Regions from separate parts of the Micromonospora sp. NPDC047557 genome, predicted to be linked through region 1. Evidence: riboswitches for the same ligand, from Rfam matches in the RefSeq annotation. Region 1 holds a riboswitch; the other holds the start of a gene.
What was found. A riboswitch is a leader RNA that binds a small molecule or an ion and turns the genes downstream of it on or off. The one in region 1 is predicted to bind S-adenosylmethionine.

Region 1 (7,413 bases):
GGCGCCCGGCTGGTCGAGCGGAAAGTCCCCGCCGAGGTACGCCTCGAAGGCAGCCTTGCCGTCGGCGGCGGCCGTCTCGCCGTACACGCGGGGGCTGGGGGACTCGGGATAGGCGGACCAGTAGCCCCGCTCCGTGATCGCGGTCAGCGCTCGGTTGAGGGTGTCGGCGTGCCTGTCGTACAGGGGATGCGGGGTCTCCGTCATGCCCGCCATCATGCAACAGCCAGGTCCGCGAGCAGTAGGGGCGGATGCCCGTCAGAGGGTGAGCTGCCAGTTGTTCCAGGCGTCCACCGGGCGGAAGCCGAGCTGCTCGTTGATCGCCACCATGTAGCTGTTGCTGGCCGCGTTCCAGGTGTCGATGACGCGTACCGCCGGTTCGTGGGTGAGCAGGTGGTGCAGGTTCTCCGCCTTGGCGATCAGGCCCAGGCGGTGCCCACGGTGGGCCGGGTCGACGATGGTGATCTGCTGGAAGGCGTGCCAGTCGGCGGAGGCGCCCACGTCGAGCAGGGTCCAGGCGACCAGCCGACCGGACGCTTCGTGCCGCATCCCGAGGTGGTAGCGCCGGCGGCCCCGGGCGTCCAACGCGCGCTCGTTGCCCCGGATGCGCTCGGCGTCCACCTGCTCCGGTTCCCACTGCACGTCACCCATCGGCGCGTCCATCAACAGCCGGCTGTCCAGGTAGGCGATGTCCGCCACGAACTCCTGCGGCGTGGTGCCCTGCCAGCAGACCGACCGGTAGCCCTCGGCCCGCGGCTTGGCCTCGGCGAGCGCCGCCCGCAGGGCGACCCGGTCGATGTGGGCGATCTCCAGCCGGCGTCGCACCTCGGCCAGGGCGGACTGCGCGCCGGTCGAGGCGGCGAACGCGTCGCCCGCCCCGGAACGGGCCGCACCGCCGGGCAGCGCGCGGACTGTCATCGCGACCACCCGCTTGCGGCCGTGTTGGCGCAGCAGACGCACCCCGTACTCGTGCAGTGCCCGGCCGACGCCGCGCCGCCGCAGCTCGGGATGCACCGTCAGCTCGGCGGTGGCGTTGTCGGTGTTGTCGAGCTGCGGCAGGTCGAGCTGGAGGTAGCCGGCCGGCACACCGTCCAGCCGGGCCAGTGCCCAGAGCGATCGGGTGCCGGGTGCCGGCGTGTGGAACAGCGCGTCGAAGCGACGCCGGCAGAAGGGCGGGAAGTCCGGAAGGTCGACGTCGTTGGCCGCCATCCCGAGCCGGTACGCCTCGTCGACGGCGGCCCGGTCGGTGCCGTCGAACGACGTGATCGTGATGCTCATGCCGGGAAGCCTGACAGCCGGAAAAGCGATGGGGCCAGCGAATTATTCGCTGGCCCCATCGGACGTGGTCGGGAGGGACACTCGCACAACGCCTCCGGCGTTGGGTCGCAAGAACTTCAAAAGTCTCCGGCGAAATGCCCTCCCGCACGGAGCATCTTGCGCCGTCCGGTTCCTGCCGTCAAGTCCAGACCGGCGGGTTTTCCATACTCACAGCGAAAACCCAGTTACCGACCGGTCAGCCCGGCGCGGCCCCAGGATCAGCCCAGGAGGCCGGCGTCGCGGGCCGCGCGGAGGCTGGGCTTGATGTGGTGCGTCGGGCCGACCTGACTGGCCACCGCGTCGATGGTCTTCAGGCCCTCGCCGGTGTTGAACACGACCGTCTCGGCCGTCGGGTCGAGCCGCCCGGACTCGACCAGCTTGCGCAGCACCGCCGCGGTCACCCCGCCCGCCGTCTCGGCGAAGACGCCTGTGGTGCGTGCGAGCTGGCGGATGCCGGCGCGGATCTCGTCGTCGTCGGCGTACTCCATCCAACCGCCGGTGCGGCGGACCGCCTCCAGGGCGTAGAGGCCGGCGGCCGGGTCGCCGATGTTGAGCGACTTGGCGATGCCGGTGGGCTTGACCGGGGTGATCGTGTCCGTGTCGGCGTGCAGCGCGGCGGCGATCGGGTTGCAGCCGGCCGACTGGGCCCCGAAGACCTTCCAGCCGCCGGCCGGCGCCTCGACCAGGCCGATCTCGACCAGCTCGGAGAACGCCTTGTCAATCTTGGTGAGCAGCTCACCGCTGGCCATCGGGATGACGACCTGGGCCGGGATGCGCCAGCCGAGCTGCTCGGCCACCTCATAGCCGAGGGTCTTGGAGCCCTCCGCGTAGTACGGCCGGACGTTCACGTTGACGAACGCCGTGTCCTCGAATTCGTCGGTCTCCACCAGCTCACCGCAGAGCCGGTTGACGTCGTCGTACGAGCCGTCGATGGCGACCAGTTCGCCGCCGTACACGGCGGTGGTGATGACCTTGCCCTGCTCCAGGTCGCTGGGGATGAAGACCACCGAGGGCACACCGGCGCGGGCGGCGTGCGCGGCCACCGAGTTGGCCAGGTTGCCGGTCGACGCGCAGGCGAACCGGGTGAAGCCGAGTGCCTTCGCGGCGGTCAGCGCCACCGAGACGACCCGGTCCTTGAACGAGTGGGTCGGGTTGGCGCTGTCGTCCTTGACCCACAGCGGTGCGGTGATGCCCAGCTCGGCGGCGAGGTGCGGGGCCGCCACCAGCGGGGTCAGCCCCGGGTCGAGGGTGACCCGGGTGGCCGGGTCCTGGCCGGCGGGCAGCAGCGCGGCGTACCGCCAGATGTTCTTCGGGCCTGCCTCGATCTGCTCCCGGGTGACCGTGGCCAGGGCAGCGGTGTCGTAGTCCACTTCGAGGGGGCCGAAACACTCGTAGCAGGCGTGCTGGGCGGCGAGCGGGTAGCGGGCCGAACAGGCGCGACAGACCAGGGCGCGGGCGGGGCTGGCGGAGGTGTCGATGCCGGAGGCGGCGAGCGTCGACGTCATGTCGAGAGTCCTCTCATCTTTCCCCGCATCGCACGGTGCGGCGGGGACGGAATTGGCACCTGCCCCGCCTGTCGCTCAGCGGTGAGCGCGCGGGGTGGTTGCCGGGGCGTCGTCGGGCCGTATCCCTCAGCCCCTCTGGATGAGGTATGCAGTTGTGCCGTCGAGTCTAGGCAACGTTGCCTGTCGCCTCCACCGGGTATCCCAGCCAGTGGGTCAGCGGGCGGCCACCGCCACCGGGTCGACCACCGCTGCCGGGTCGGTGACCGCGGTGGGTTGCGGCAGGGACGACGACCGGGTCCGTGCCCTGGTGGCGAGGTTCGCGGCGACCAGGGCAGCGATGGTGATCGCGGCGCCGACCAGCTCGACCGCCTCCGGCCGGTAGCCGCGGGCGATCTGCACGACGAAGGTGGTCACCGGGACCAGGTTCATGAACAGGGCGGCGTTGGCGGCGCCCAGCCGCTGCACGCCGGTGTTCCACGCCAGCACCGCGACGACGGCGGCGACGAGCACGGCGTACGCCAACTGTGGGGTGATCGCCACGAGGTCGGCGACGGCCGGCACGTGCTGCCACCCGACGGCGTCGGCGCCGATGCTCGCGGCCAGCAGGGCGGCCGCGCCGGCGAGCGCGGTAAGGGTCGTGAAGCGCAGCGGCGACCAGGCGCCGAACCGGCTGGCGCCGTGGGTGTAGATGCCCCAGCCGAGCACCGCTCCGATCATCATGAGGCCGCCGAGACCGAACTGGCCGAGCCCGGCCAAGCTCCCGCGGGTGATCACCAGGCCGACTCCGAGGAGCGCCACCAGCGAGAGGACCAGCAGGAGCGGCTTCGGCCGTACGCCGTCGCGGGCCCACCGGACCAGTTGGGTGACGATCGGGGTGGTCGCCACGAAGAGGGCGACCTGCTGCGGGGCAGCGTGTTCGAGCGCCAGGTTGGTGAGCAGGTTGAAGCCGGCGAAGCCGACGACACCGAGCACCACCACCTCGACTCCCCGACCGCCGAGGCGCAGCGCGGCGGACCCCTCGCGGACCAGAAGGATGGCGACCAGGATGACGGCGGCGAGCAGGTAGCGGGCGGTGGTCAGGTTGAGCGGATCGACCCGGCTCAGCGCGCTGGCCAGGATCGGGAACATCGCACCCCAGGCGAGCACGGCGAGCAGCGGATAGGCGGCGGCGCGGGATCGCATCGTCAGCTCCTTGTTCGAGTATCTTCGAACCAACGACACCGACCATAGGGTGTTGTTCGAAAATTGTCGAACAAGGGTTACACTGGTCACATGGAGTCGCACGAACCCGACCTGACCGCCGTACCGGTCACCGCCGTGCTGGCCGCACTCGCCGACGACGTGCGGCTACAGATCGTGCGGGCGCTCGCCGAGGGCGGCGAGGCCGCCTGCGGCAGCTTCGACTTCGGCGTCTCCAAGGCGACCCGCAGTCACCACCTGAAGGTGCTGCGCGAGGCGGGCCTGACCCGCACCCGGGCCGCCGGCACCAGCCGACTGGTCCGGCTCCGCCGCGACGAGTTGGACCAGCGGTACCCGGGGCTCCTGGACGCGGTCCTCACCCCGCGCCCTCCGGCCTGACGCCGCCGCCGGAGCCGCCTCGTCGAGGCTCCGGCGACGCGCGGTACGGGTGCGGTCAGGCGGAGACCGGCGCGGGGTCGGTCACCGAGGCCGGTGGAGCGTCGACGCGACGCCGGGCGAGCAGCGCGTCGAGCGCCCAGGGGCCCGAGCCGAGTGCCGCGACCAGCAGGAACGACCAGCAGAAGAGCGCCGACAGCTCACCGCCGTTGCGCAGCGGAAGCAGGTCTTCGGGCTGATGGACCACGAAATAGGCGTACGCCATCGAGCCGGAGGCGAGCAGCGCGGCGGGCCGGGTGAAGAGCCCGGCCAGCACCAGCGCGCCGCAGATCAGTTGGATCAGCGCGGCCCACCAGCCCGGCCAGGAGCCGAGCGGTATCGCCGAGCCGGTCATCGGGTTGCCGCCGAACAGCCCGAAGATCGAGGACAGGCCGTGCAGCATGAACAGCAGGCCGGTCACGATGCGGAACAGGGACAGGGTCGGCCCGCCGAGCCGAGAGACGTTCATGGAAACCTCCATCGAAGGGGACAGATCTCTTCAATGGTGGAACATGAACGTATCGAAGTTAATAAATTCCTTGCTGGTGGGAAAATCCCTGATCGGAATATATCGCCTTTGTGGGAGCGCTCCCGCCCAGAACGTACCGCCAGCCGAGGTGGCCGTACAGCCTGTCGGGGTGCCCGCAGCGCCTGTCGAGCTGCCCCATGTGTGGGGCGTAGAGCCCACCGCCCCAGGAGCCGGCGATGCCGACGGGCCGCTCTGGTGATCTGACGCACGACCGATGATCCGCTCCGTATCGCCGACATGGGCCTTTCCACGTCGCGGGATACCGCCACGTCGGCGAAGTGGGGGTGGATCACCGGTGCGCCGTGCAGCGGTAGACCGGCGGGTCGACACGAGAGCCGGCCCGGGCGAGCTGCGGGGCCGGCCGGCGGTGGGGCGCCCGCGTGGGCGAGGATCGGCGGATGATCTCCCTCGGCACGGCAGCACGGCGACGGGCCAGCGCGGTGGTCGCGGCAGCACTTCTGCTCGCCGCCTGCACACCCGGCGACCATCGGGGCCAGGGCGGTGACCCCACGGGCAGGCCACCGGCCACGCCCGGCACGACCCCGTCGGCGAGCGCCGATCCGGTCGCCGAATGCCCGGCCTCCGGCATTCGGATCCGGTCCACCGGTGGGGACGCGGCGATGGGCCTGCGCGCCCTCGGCCTGGAACTGGTCAACTGCGGCGACCGCCCCTACCGGCTCAACGGCTACCCGGTGCTGTGGGTCCTGAACGAGCAGCGCAAGCCGATCATCCTGCGGGTGGTGAACGGGGCGAAGGAGATCACCTCGGGCTTCGATCAGCCGCCGCAGCCGGTCACGCTGCGCAAGGGCGAGCGGGCCGTCGCCACCGTCCTCTGGCGCAACCTGGTCACCGATTCGACAGTGGTGGCCACCGCCGGGGCGTACCTGACGGTCGCTCCCGCCGCCGGTCAGCCGGCCGAGGAGGTCGACCCGGACGGCCCGATCGACGTGGGCAACACGGGCCGGATCGGCGTCAGCGCCTGGCGGAAGGCTACGACGTGATGTCCTTGCGGGTGAACCGCCAGAACGCCAACCCCCAGAACAGCGTCGCGTAGCTGATCGCGGAGATGCAGCCGCGTACCACGTCGTCGGTCTGCACCGGCGTGGAGAGCAGCCCCAGCCAGGCGGTGCTGAAGTGGGTGGGCAGGAAGTCGCGCAGGCCCCCCAGGGCAGTGATCTGGTCCAGGATGCTGGACAGGATCCAGAGCAGAACCGCTCCGCCGACCGCGCCGAGCGCGGCGTCCGTCGTCACCGACAGCAGGAACGCCAGGCCGGCCACCACCAGGAGTACGACCGCCAGGTAGCCGAGCACGGCCAGCAGCCGGAGCAGCCCCTCGGTCGGCTCCAGCTCGGCGGCGACCGTGCTGCGCAGCGGCGACCAGCCGTAGCGCAGGGTCCCGGCGATCAGGGCGGTGCCGGCCAGCAGCAGCAGGGCCAGCCCCGAGTACGCGAGCGCGACCACCAGCTTCACCGTGAGCAGCCGGGCCCGGGGCACCGGGATGGCGAGCAGGTAGCGCAGGCTGCCCCAGCTCGCCTCGCTGGCCACCGTGTCGCCGCAGAACAGCGCGACGACCACGACCAGCAGGAACGACGCCGACACGAAGATCGAGAAGAGGGTGAAGTTGAGCCCGCCGGACGTGGCCAGGTCGACCAGACTGGCGAACTCGTTGTTGCCGTTGTCGTCGTCGCCACCGGAGTTGAACTGGAAGGCGACCAGGATGATCAGCGGCAGCAGCACCATGAATCCGAGCGCCAGCTGGGTCCGCCGCCGGGACGCCTGCCGGCGGAACTCCGCCGCGAAGGGCATCGTGGCCGAGGGTCGGTAGCCCCGGGCCGCGCCGGCCGGGTCGGTGACGCCCACCGGCGCCTCGACGGAAGATCCAGCCATCACCGGTCACCGCTTCCCCGAGAGTTCTCGCCCACCAGGGCGAGGAACGCGTCCTCCAGGCGTCGCCGGGGCACCACCCGGTCCACCCCGATGCCGGCGCGCACCAGCTCCGCCACCACCTCGCTGCGGGCCGTGCCGTTGGTGTCGACCACCAGTTGGCCGTCGCTCTCCGGCAGCACCCGTACGCCGTGCAGCCGGTCCAGCACCGCCCGCGCCGCCACCGGATCGGTGACGTCGAACAGCACGCTCGGCGACTCGCCGACGATCTCCTGCACCGGCCCGGACGCCACGATCCGGCCCTTGTTCACCACCACGGCGTGCGTGCAGGTCTGCTCCACCTCGGCCAGCAGGTGGCTGGAGACCAGCACCGCACGGCCGTCGGTGGCGTACCGCTGCAGGACCCGGCGCATCTCGGCGATCTGCGGCGGGTCGAGCCCGTCGGTCGGCTCGTCCAGCACCAGCAGCTCGGGGAGGCCGAGCATGGCCTGGGCGATGGCGAGTCGCTGACGCATGCCGTGGCTGTAATTCTTGATCTTCCGGTGCACCGAGTCGCCCAGCCCCGCG
Region 2 (7,413 bases), on a different contig from region 1:
GACCAGGGGGCGGTCAACTGGCGGGTGGGGATCGTGGCCGGCTGGTCCGGTTTCCGGGGCGCTGTGTCGCTCGCCGCCGCACTGGCCGTCCCGACGGTGACGGCCGCCGGTAGACCGGTGACCGAACGTGACCTGATCATCTTCGTCACCGCGCTGGTCATCGTCGTGATCATGCTCGTGCAGGGCACCACTCTGCCGCTGGTGGTGCGCTGGGCGGGGCTGACCGGCGACCCCGAACGCGTCGACGAGGCCCGGCAGGCCCGCCTGCGCGCCACCCAGGCCGGCCTGGACGCGCTGCCTGAGGTAGCCGCCGAGGTCGGCGTCGAGGGGGAGGTGGTACGTCGGCTGCAGGCCGAGTACCAGCGGCACCTGGAGGACTTCAATGACAGCGGTGGGCGTACCGCCGAGGAACGCCGCCTGGACCGCCGACTGCGCCTCGGCGTCCTGGCCCGCAAGCGGCGGGAGTTGACCCGGCTGCGCGACGACCGGGAGATCGACGACCTGGTGCTCCAGGAGCTTCAGGCCGCCCTGGACAACGAGGAGATCCGGCTGCTGGGGCGGGGACCCAACGAGTGAACACCCGGCGGTGCGGCCCGGTTCGGGCTGACGGATTGGTGACACCGCCCCCCGCGTGTGCCGGACGTCCGGGCACGTCGTCGGCGGGTACGGTGGTAACCGGTTCGGCGTCCGTCGATGTGTGCGGTCCGCGAGGGGGTGCCCATGACCACCGGAGGGAGCGAGGCCGACCTACGGGCGGTCACCGAGCGGGAGTTCCTCGACGACCTCGCCTCGGTCACCCGCGAGCGCGTCGCCACCGAGTTCCTCTACCTGATGGCGCAGGACGACGCCGTCGTCGGCGTCCAGTGGGAGCAGCCCGGCGTGGACCACCTCCGCCGCTACCGGGTGCGCGACGCCTGCCCGCACTGCGTCGTCCTCGCGGGGGTGTTGACGCTGGCGCCGATGCTGCCGCTGGACGAGCTGCGCGCCGGGCGCACCCGACCCCAGTACGAGACGGTGCTGCGCACCGGCCGGCTGCCCCACCTGGCATTCGCCCGTCCGGCCGGTCCGCCCGGCGCGAGCTGGCTGGGGGACTGCCACGCGGTCGACGGTGACCCGCACTCGGCTGCCGACTGCCCGAGGCACGCCGTGGCCTCGCCCACCGGCGACCCGCTGGAGCTGCGCCTCGGGTCGCTGCCCCGGGCCGTCCGGGAGCTGTACCCGCACGATGGCGCCGCGACCGCCGACCTGGCGCAGCGGTTGCGGATCGCCCAGGACTGGCGGGCCGACGCGCAGGCGGTGGCGAGCGGCATCCGCGAGGCGGCGGCGACGTGGGCGTTCCTGCGCACCTCCTGCGTGCTGGGCGTGCCGGTGCCCGGCGTCAACGGTCTCGTGCTCACCCTGCCACCGGGCCCGGCCCCGGACGACCGGCCCCTGGCCGAGCTGCACGCCGCGACGGCGCGCGCCGTGCCCACCGGTGGCCCGCTGCCCTACCAGGAGCGGGCCTGCCTGCTGCCGGAGCCGGCGTCGGGAACGCACCGCATGCCGACGTACGCCGGCGCGGTGGACCTGACGGCCGCGGCGCCGGTGCGTACGCTGCGTCTGCCGTCGCCCCGCCGGCCGCTGAGCACCACCGGCCGGGGCGTGCTGCTGCTCTACGAGGCCCGGCACGCCATGGGCCGGCACGTCGCGAGCGCGCCGGTGCGCGACGCCGCGTACTGGGATTCCGAGGCGGCGTTGAACGTCTTCGAGTTCACCCTGCTGGAGCGGGTCGCCGGACGGCACTACCAGGAGGCGGTGGCCGCCTACCTTCAGGCGCTGCGCCGGGAGGGCGACCTGCTCGCCCGCCCGCACAAGGTGCTCGACAGGCGCCGGCGCAAGGCGCTCTCGCTGGCGTTCGGCGGACTGGACGACGAGGAGCTGCACCTGTGGGCGTCGGTCGCGTACCGCAACGCCATCCTGGAGCTGCTCGGCGACCTGAAGGCGTTCGCGTTGCACCTGCGCCTCCAGGCCGGCTGAGCGGCCGTCTCAGAGCACCTGGGCGAGGAAGCGGCGGAGCCGGGGATGCTCGGCCCCCTCGAAGATCCTCTCCGGCGGGCCAGCCTCCAGCACCACACCCCGGTCCATGAAGGCGACGGTGTCGGCGACGTGCCGGGCGAAGCCCATCTCGTGGGTGACCACCACCATCGTCATTCCGGCGGCGGACAGGTCGGCCATCACCCCGAGCACCCCCTTGACCAGTTCGGGGTCGAGCGCCGAGGTGGCCTCGTCGAAGAGCATCACCTCGGGCCGCAGCGCCAGCGCCCGGGCGATCGCCACCCGCTGCTGCTGACCACCGGAGAGCTGCGCCGGCCGGGCATCGGCCTTGCCGGCGAGCCCCACCAGCTCCAACTGGGCGCGGGCGACGGCCACCGCCTCGTCCTCGCCGAGCTTGCGCAGCCGACGCAGCGCCAGGGTGACGTTGCGCAGCACGCTCATGTGCGGGAAGAGGTTGAACTGCTGGAAGACCATGCCCACCCGCTGGCGCAGCGCGTCCGGATCGTCGTGCAGGACGCTGCGCCCGTCCAGCAGCACGTCGCCGCGGTCGGGCTCGATGAGCCGGTTGAGGGTACGCAGCAGAGTGGACTTGCCCGACCCGGACGGCCCGATCACGCAGGCCGTTCCACCACGCTGCACGCTCAGGTCGACGCCGCGCAGCACGCGGTTCGGCCCGAAGGCCAGGTGGACGTCGCGCGCCTGGAGGCTGACCGAGGTGGTGGTCGCGGTCGTGGTGGTGGTCATCGCCGGTCTCCTTCCGGGGCGCCGGTCAGCGCCGGGTCGTCCTCGTCCTCGTCGTCGGCGGGTGCGGTGGCCGGCCGGCCGTGGCGCAGCCGCCTGTCGATCGCGTTCACGACGTGCGTCAGCGGGACGGTCAACGCCAGATAGAAGAGCCCGGCGAGCAGCAACGCGGACTCGTTGCCGGTGGTGGCCGCGTAGTCCTGCCCGATGCGGAACAGCTCCCGCTGGCTGGCCACCAGGCCGAGGAAGTAGACCAGGCTGGAGTCCTTGATCAGCGCGATGAGCTGGTTGACCCAGGCGGGCAGCACCCGCCGGATGCCCTGCGGGATGATCACCAGCCGCATCGCGTCGGCCCAGGAGAAGCCGAGTGCCCGCGCGCCCTCCAACTGGGCCGCCTCCACCGACTGGATGCCGGAGCGGAAGATCTCCCCGATGTACGCCGCCGCGATCAGCGACAGCGCGAGGATGCCCAGCGGGTACGGGTCCGGTCCCCAGACCTGCATGCCCAGCGGCGCCAGCCCGACGCCGATCAGCAGGATCGTCGCCGCGGCCGGCAGCCCCCGGAACACGTCGGTGTAGACGCGTGCCGGCCAGCGCAGCCACCGGCTGCGGGAGATGCCGGCCACGGCCAGCAGCAGGCCGAACACCGTGCCGAGCAGGGCGGCGGAGACCGCCAGGATCAGCGTGTTGGGCAGCCCGACGGTCAGCATCTCGGGCAGCGCCTCGCGCATCGCGTCAGCGTCGAAGAAGGTCTCCCACAGGGTGCTCAACGGATCCATCGGTCGCCTCTCCTACCGCCCTGCTCGTTCGTCACCGGTTCAGGACGCGGCCGACGCCGACGCCGACGGCGCGGCGGACGCGGACGGCACCGCCACCGTGCCGCTGCCCGGGGTGAAGTCCGCCGGGATCGGGCGGCCCGGGTAGTACTGGGCCTGCAACCGGCTCCAGGTGCCGTCGGCGATCACCTCGTCGAGGCCCTTGTTCAGCGCCTCGCGCAGCTTGTCGCTGCCCTTGGCCACGGCGTACGCGGTCGGCGCCGGGCTGAGCTGCTTGGCCGCCACGGTGATCTTGCCGTTGCTGTCGGCGGCCGACTTCTCGCCGATCTCCGCCGGGGCGATCCACGCGTCGGCGGTGCCCGCCTTGAGCTGGTTGAGTGCGCCGTTGTAGTCCGGCACCCGCACCGGGTCGAGCTGCTTGCCGGTGGCGTAGTCGTCCTGGACGGTGCCCTGCACCACCACGACCCGCTTGCCGGCGAGCTGGTCGAACCCGGTGATCGGCGAGCCGGCCGGCACGTCCAGACCGAAGTAGCCGAAGTCGTAACCGTTGCCGAAGTCGACGGTCTTCTTCCGCGCCTCGGTGATCGTGATCGAGGAGCTGCCGACGTCGAACTTGTGGTTGTTGACCTGGGAGAGCAGCGCGGAGAAGTCGGTGCCGACGAACTCGACCTTCAGGCCGAGCTTGCCGGCGACCGCGGTCAGCAGGTCGTTGTCGAAGCCGGTGAACTTACCGTCCTTGAGGTACACGTTCGGCGGGGCGTCGGTAAGCGTGCCGGCCCGCAGCACGCCGGCCTGCGCCAGGCCGTACGGGTTGCCTGCGGTGTCGTTCGAGGCGTCGTCGGTGCCGCAGGCGGTCAGCGCGCCGGCAACCACAAGGGCCGCCCCAACGGCAACGGCACGGCTCAAGCCAGAAGAAAATCGCACGGGTGTCTCCAAAAGGGTGCGTCGACCCGGTCGATCATGAAGTTGTTGCCCCGACACGCCGGTCGGGCGGGCAACAACGTCATGATCGACGCGAGGGTGGGTGGGCGTGGTGCGCCCAGAAAGGGGAGGGGAGGAACTAGCGCGTCAGGCGGCGGTACACGCCGCGCTGCACATTCGCATCAGGTCCACGTGGCGACGCCGGGTCAGGGGCGGCGTGAGCCGACCGGCCGGTGGCGTGGGGCTGAGGTTGCGCATACGGTCTCCCGGGTCTGTTGCTGACCTGGGTGCCAGGCCACGCTTGCACCGGCGTCCTGCCGGTGCCTGGTCTTCACCCGGGGCACCCCACCGCGGAGGAGGGTTGCCGGCCAGCGAGCCGGGGCTTCGCGCTGGCACTCATGACCTGCGCCGAGGTTAGCAGCGCCCACCGGTGGATCGTCCAGCCGTTATGACCACGCTCACCACCGGCGACGGTTCGGCCGGCAGGTCAACCGGTGTGCACGTGCGGCCGGCGGCGCGGGTCGGGCTCCTGGCGACGCAGGATCTCCCGGGTGACCGAGGCGATGGCACCCTGCCCGAACGCCAGGTAGCGCAGGATGTTGCGACCCGGGCCACCCTCGCTCCATTCGAAGTAGATGTGGGGGCGTCGCCGGCTCCGCTCGCGGATCTCCAGCAGCAGGGCGGCGAGCGCGGTGGGCACCGAGGAGCCGGTCAGGCTGAGCACCGGGTAGCTGTCGTGCACCACGCTGCCGCGCACCAGCAGCTCGGTCTCGAAGTCCGACGGGTCGGTGACGTGGACCTCGACGAAGATGACGTCGCTGTCGTCGGGGAAGTCGTTGTCCGCCATGGTCTGTGCCAGCTTGGCGCGGTACTCGGCCGGGTCGCGGCGGTCCGGCTCGTGCGCGATGAGGCGGATCCGACGGGTGGCACGCTCGTCGATCATCCGGGCGGCGGCCGGATCCAGCTCGACGTGGTCGACTCGCACCTCGTAGGCCCGTACGAGCCGGGACAGCACCGACACCAGGATCATCCCGCCGATGAAACAGGCGGCGATCTTGACGCCGTCGGGGCGTTCCACGACGTTCGCCACGGTGGTGTAGACGAAGATCAGCGTGATGGCCCCGAAGGCGTACATCCGCCCCCGCTGCCGCCGTCGTCGCGCCGCGAGGGTCACGGCCGTCGCCGCCGACGTGATCAACACCAGGACCCCGGTGGCGTACGCGCCGCCCTGCGCGTCCACGCTGGCGGAGAAGATCACCGTGATCAGGAATGCCACCGAGGTGAAGACCAGGACCAGCGGCCGGATCGCCCGCGCCCAGGTAGGGGCCATACCGTAGCGCGGCAGATACCGGGGTACGAGATTGAGCAGTCCGGCCATCGCCGACGCGCCCGCGAACCACAGGATCCCGATCGTGGACAGGTCGTAGACCGTGCCGAAAACGCCGCCGAGGTGCTGGTGCGCCAGGTAGGCCAGCGCCCGGCCGTTCGCCGGCCCGCCCGGCTGGAACGCCTCCGGCGGGATCAGCACGGTGGTGGTCACACTGCTGGTGATCAGGAAGACGCTCATCGTCGCGGCGGCGGTGGTGAGCAGCCGCCGCGCCCCCCGGATCCGGCCCAGCGGCCGGTCCTCCGAGTCCTCGCGATCCCCCCGGATGTGCGGCATCACGGCCACCCCGGTCTCGAAACCGGACAGGCCCAACGCCAGCTTCGGGAACACCAGCAGGGACAGCCCGACCACCAGCAGGGGATCGCCGTGCCCGGTGCTCAGCGCGGTGGTCCAGTCCCCGACCGCGCTCGGGTGGGTCACCACCCGCCACAGCGCGTCGGCGATCACCACCGCGTTCAGCGCCAGGTAGACCGCGACCAGGACGACGGCGATCCCGATGGCCTCGCCGAATCCCTTGAGGAACACCGCGCCCAGCAATGCCACCAGCAGCAGCGTGATGGCCACCTCGTGTCCCTTGAGCCCGCTGGGCCAGAACGGGTTCTCGTCGAGGTGGGCGGTCGCGTCCGCCGCCGAGAGGGTGATGGTGATGATGAAGTCGGTGGCTGCGAAACCGAGCAGCACCAGCACCAACAGCTTGCCCGGCCAGTAGCTCAGCAGGCGTACGAGCATCGCGATCGAGCCCTCACCGTGCGGGCTCTCCACCGCCACCCGCCGGTACACCGGCAGCGCGCCCAGCAGCGTCACCAGCACCAGCACCAGCGTCGCCACCGGCGACAACGCCCCGGCCGCGAGCGCGGCGATGCCCGGCTGGTAGCCCAGCGTCGAGAAGTAGTCGACACCGGTCAGGCACATCACCTTCCACCACGGGTGGTGCCGATCCTCGGGCGGGCGGCCGCCCGGGCCGGAATGCCGCGCGGCCCGCTCCGTACCGCCGTCGAGCAGCCAACCGCGCAGCCGCCCGGCGCGCCTGTTGCCCTGCACCGGCGCTTCCCCCGTCCTCCGCCCATGGTCACCGCGAGTATCCGCCCGGCCACACGCGCCCGTCCCCAGGTACGCCGAACCCACCCGTACCGGGTGGGGACGGCCGGCGAGTCGGAGGGTTTCGGCCCGGGGGCAGGGGGGATGCAGCGCCTCCGGCGCGCCTCGCACCGAGTCGTCCGGTCGGGCCGGGAGGCCGCCGGATCGGATGCCACCGGGGAAGGAGCGGGTCATGGTCGGCGGCCGTCGCTTCCGCCCGGGTGGTGGCTTCGGCCGTCAGCTCGACGAGCACGAGACCCGCGTCGGCGTGCCGCCACCGCCGGAGCCGCCCCCGCCCGCCGGTGGCATGGTGGACAGTGCCATCTACATCCGGGGACACCGGTTCGCCTCACCGGCCGGCCTCGCCGAGACGTACTCCTGCCTCCAGGAGCAGGACGACGCGATGGCCTGGATCGGGTTGTACCGGCCCGACATCGACCAGATCTCCTCGCTGGCGCGCGAGTTCCGCCTGCACGA

Region 2: linked by a shared signal. The riboswitch ahead of ACGGAQ_RS08500 (ABC transporter substrate-binding protein) and the one ahead of thrC (threonine synthase) in region 1 are both predicted to bind S-adenosylmethionine.

Annotation. Positions count from the first base shown of each region.
Region 1 is NZ_JBIDDK010000007.1:43,611-51,023, reverse strand. Features, by position in the region: gene paaN (phenylacetic acid degradation protein PaaN) at 1-204, opposite strand, end outside; gene ACGGAQ_RS18145 (GNAT family N-acetyltransferase) at 256-1,275, opposite strand; gene thrC (threonine synthase) at 1,533-2,819, opposite strand; SAM riboswitch class I at 2,830-2,965, opposite strand; gene ACGGAQ_RS18135 (DMT family transporter) at 3,033-4,001, opposite strand; gene ACGGAQ_RS18130 (ArsR/SmtB family transcription factor) at 4,092-4,397, shown strand; gene ACGGAQ_RS18125 (DoxX family protein) at 4,453-4,902, opposite strand; gene ACGGAQ_RS18120 (DUF4232 domain-containing protein) at 5,361-5,963, shown strand; gene ACGGAQ_RS18115 (ABC transporter permease) at 5,953-6,849, opposite strand; gene ACGGAQ_RS18110 (alpha/beta fold hydrolase) at 6,849-7,413, opposite strand, start outside.
Region 2 is NZ_JBIDDK010000002.1:152,114-159,526, forward strand. Features, by position in the region: gene ACGGAQ_RS08480 (Na+/H+ antiporter) at 1-576, shown strand, start outside; gene ACGGAQ_RS08485 (hypothetical protein) at 721-2,016, shown strand; gene ACGGAQ_RS08490 (amino acid ABC transporter ATP-binding protein) at 2,026-2,778, opposite strand; gene ACGGAQ_RS08495 (amino acid ABC transporter permease) at 2,775-3,554, opposite strand; gene ACGGAQ_RS08500 (ABC transporter substrate-binding protein) at 3,594-4,457, opposite strand; SAM riboswitch class IV at 4,765-4,876, opposite strand; gene ACGGAQ_RS08505 (amino acid transporter) at 4,960-6,900, opposite strand; gene corA (magnesium/cobalt transporter CorA) at 7,130-7,413, shown strand, end outside.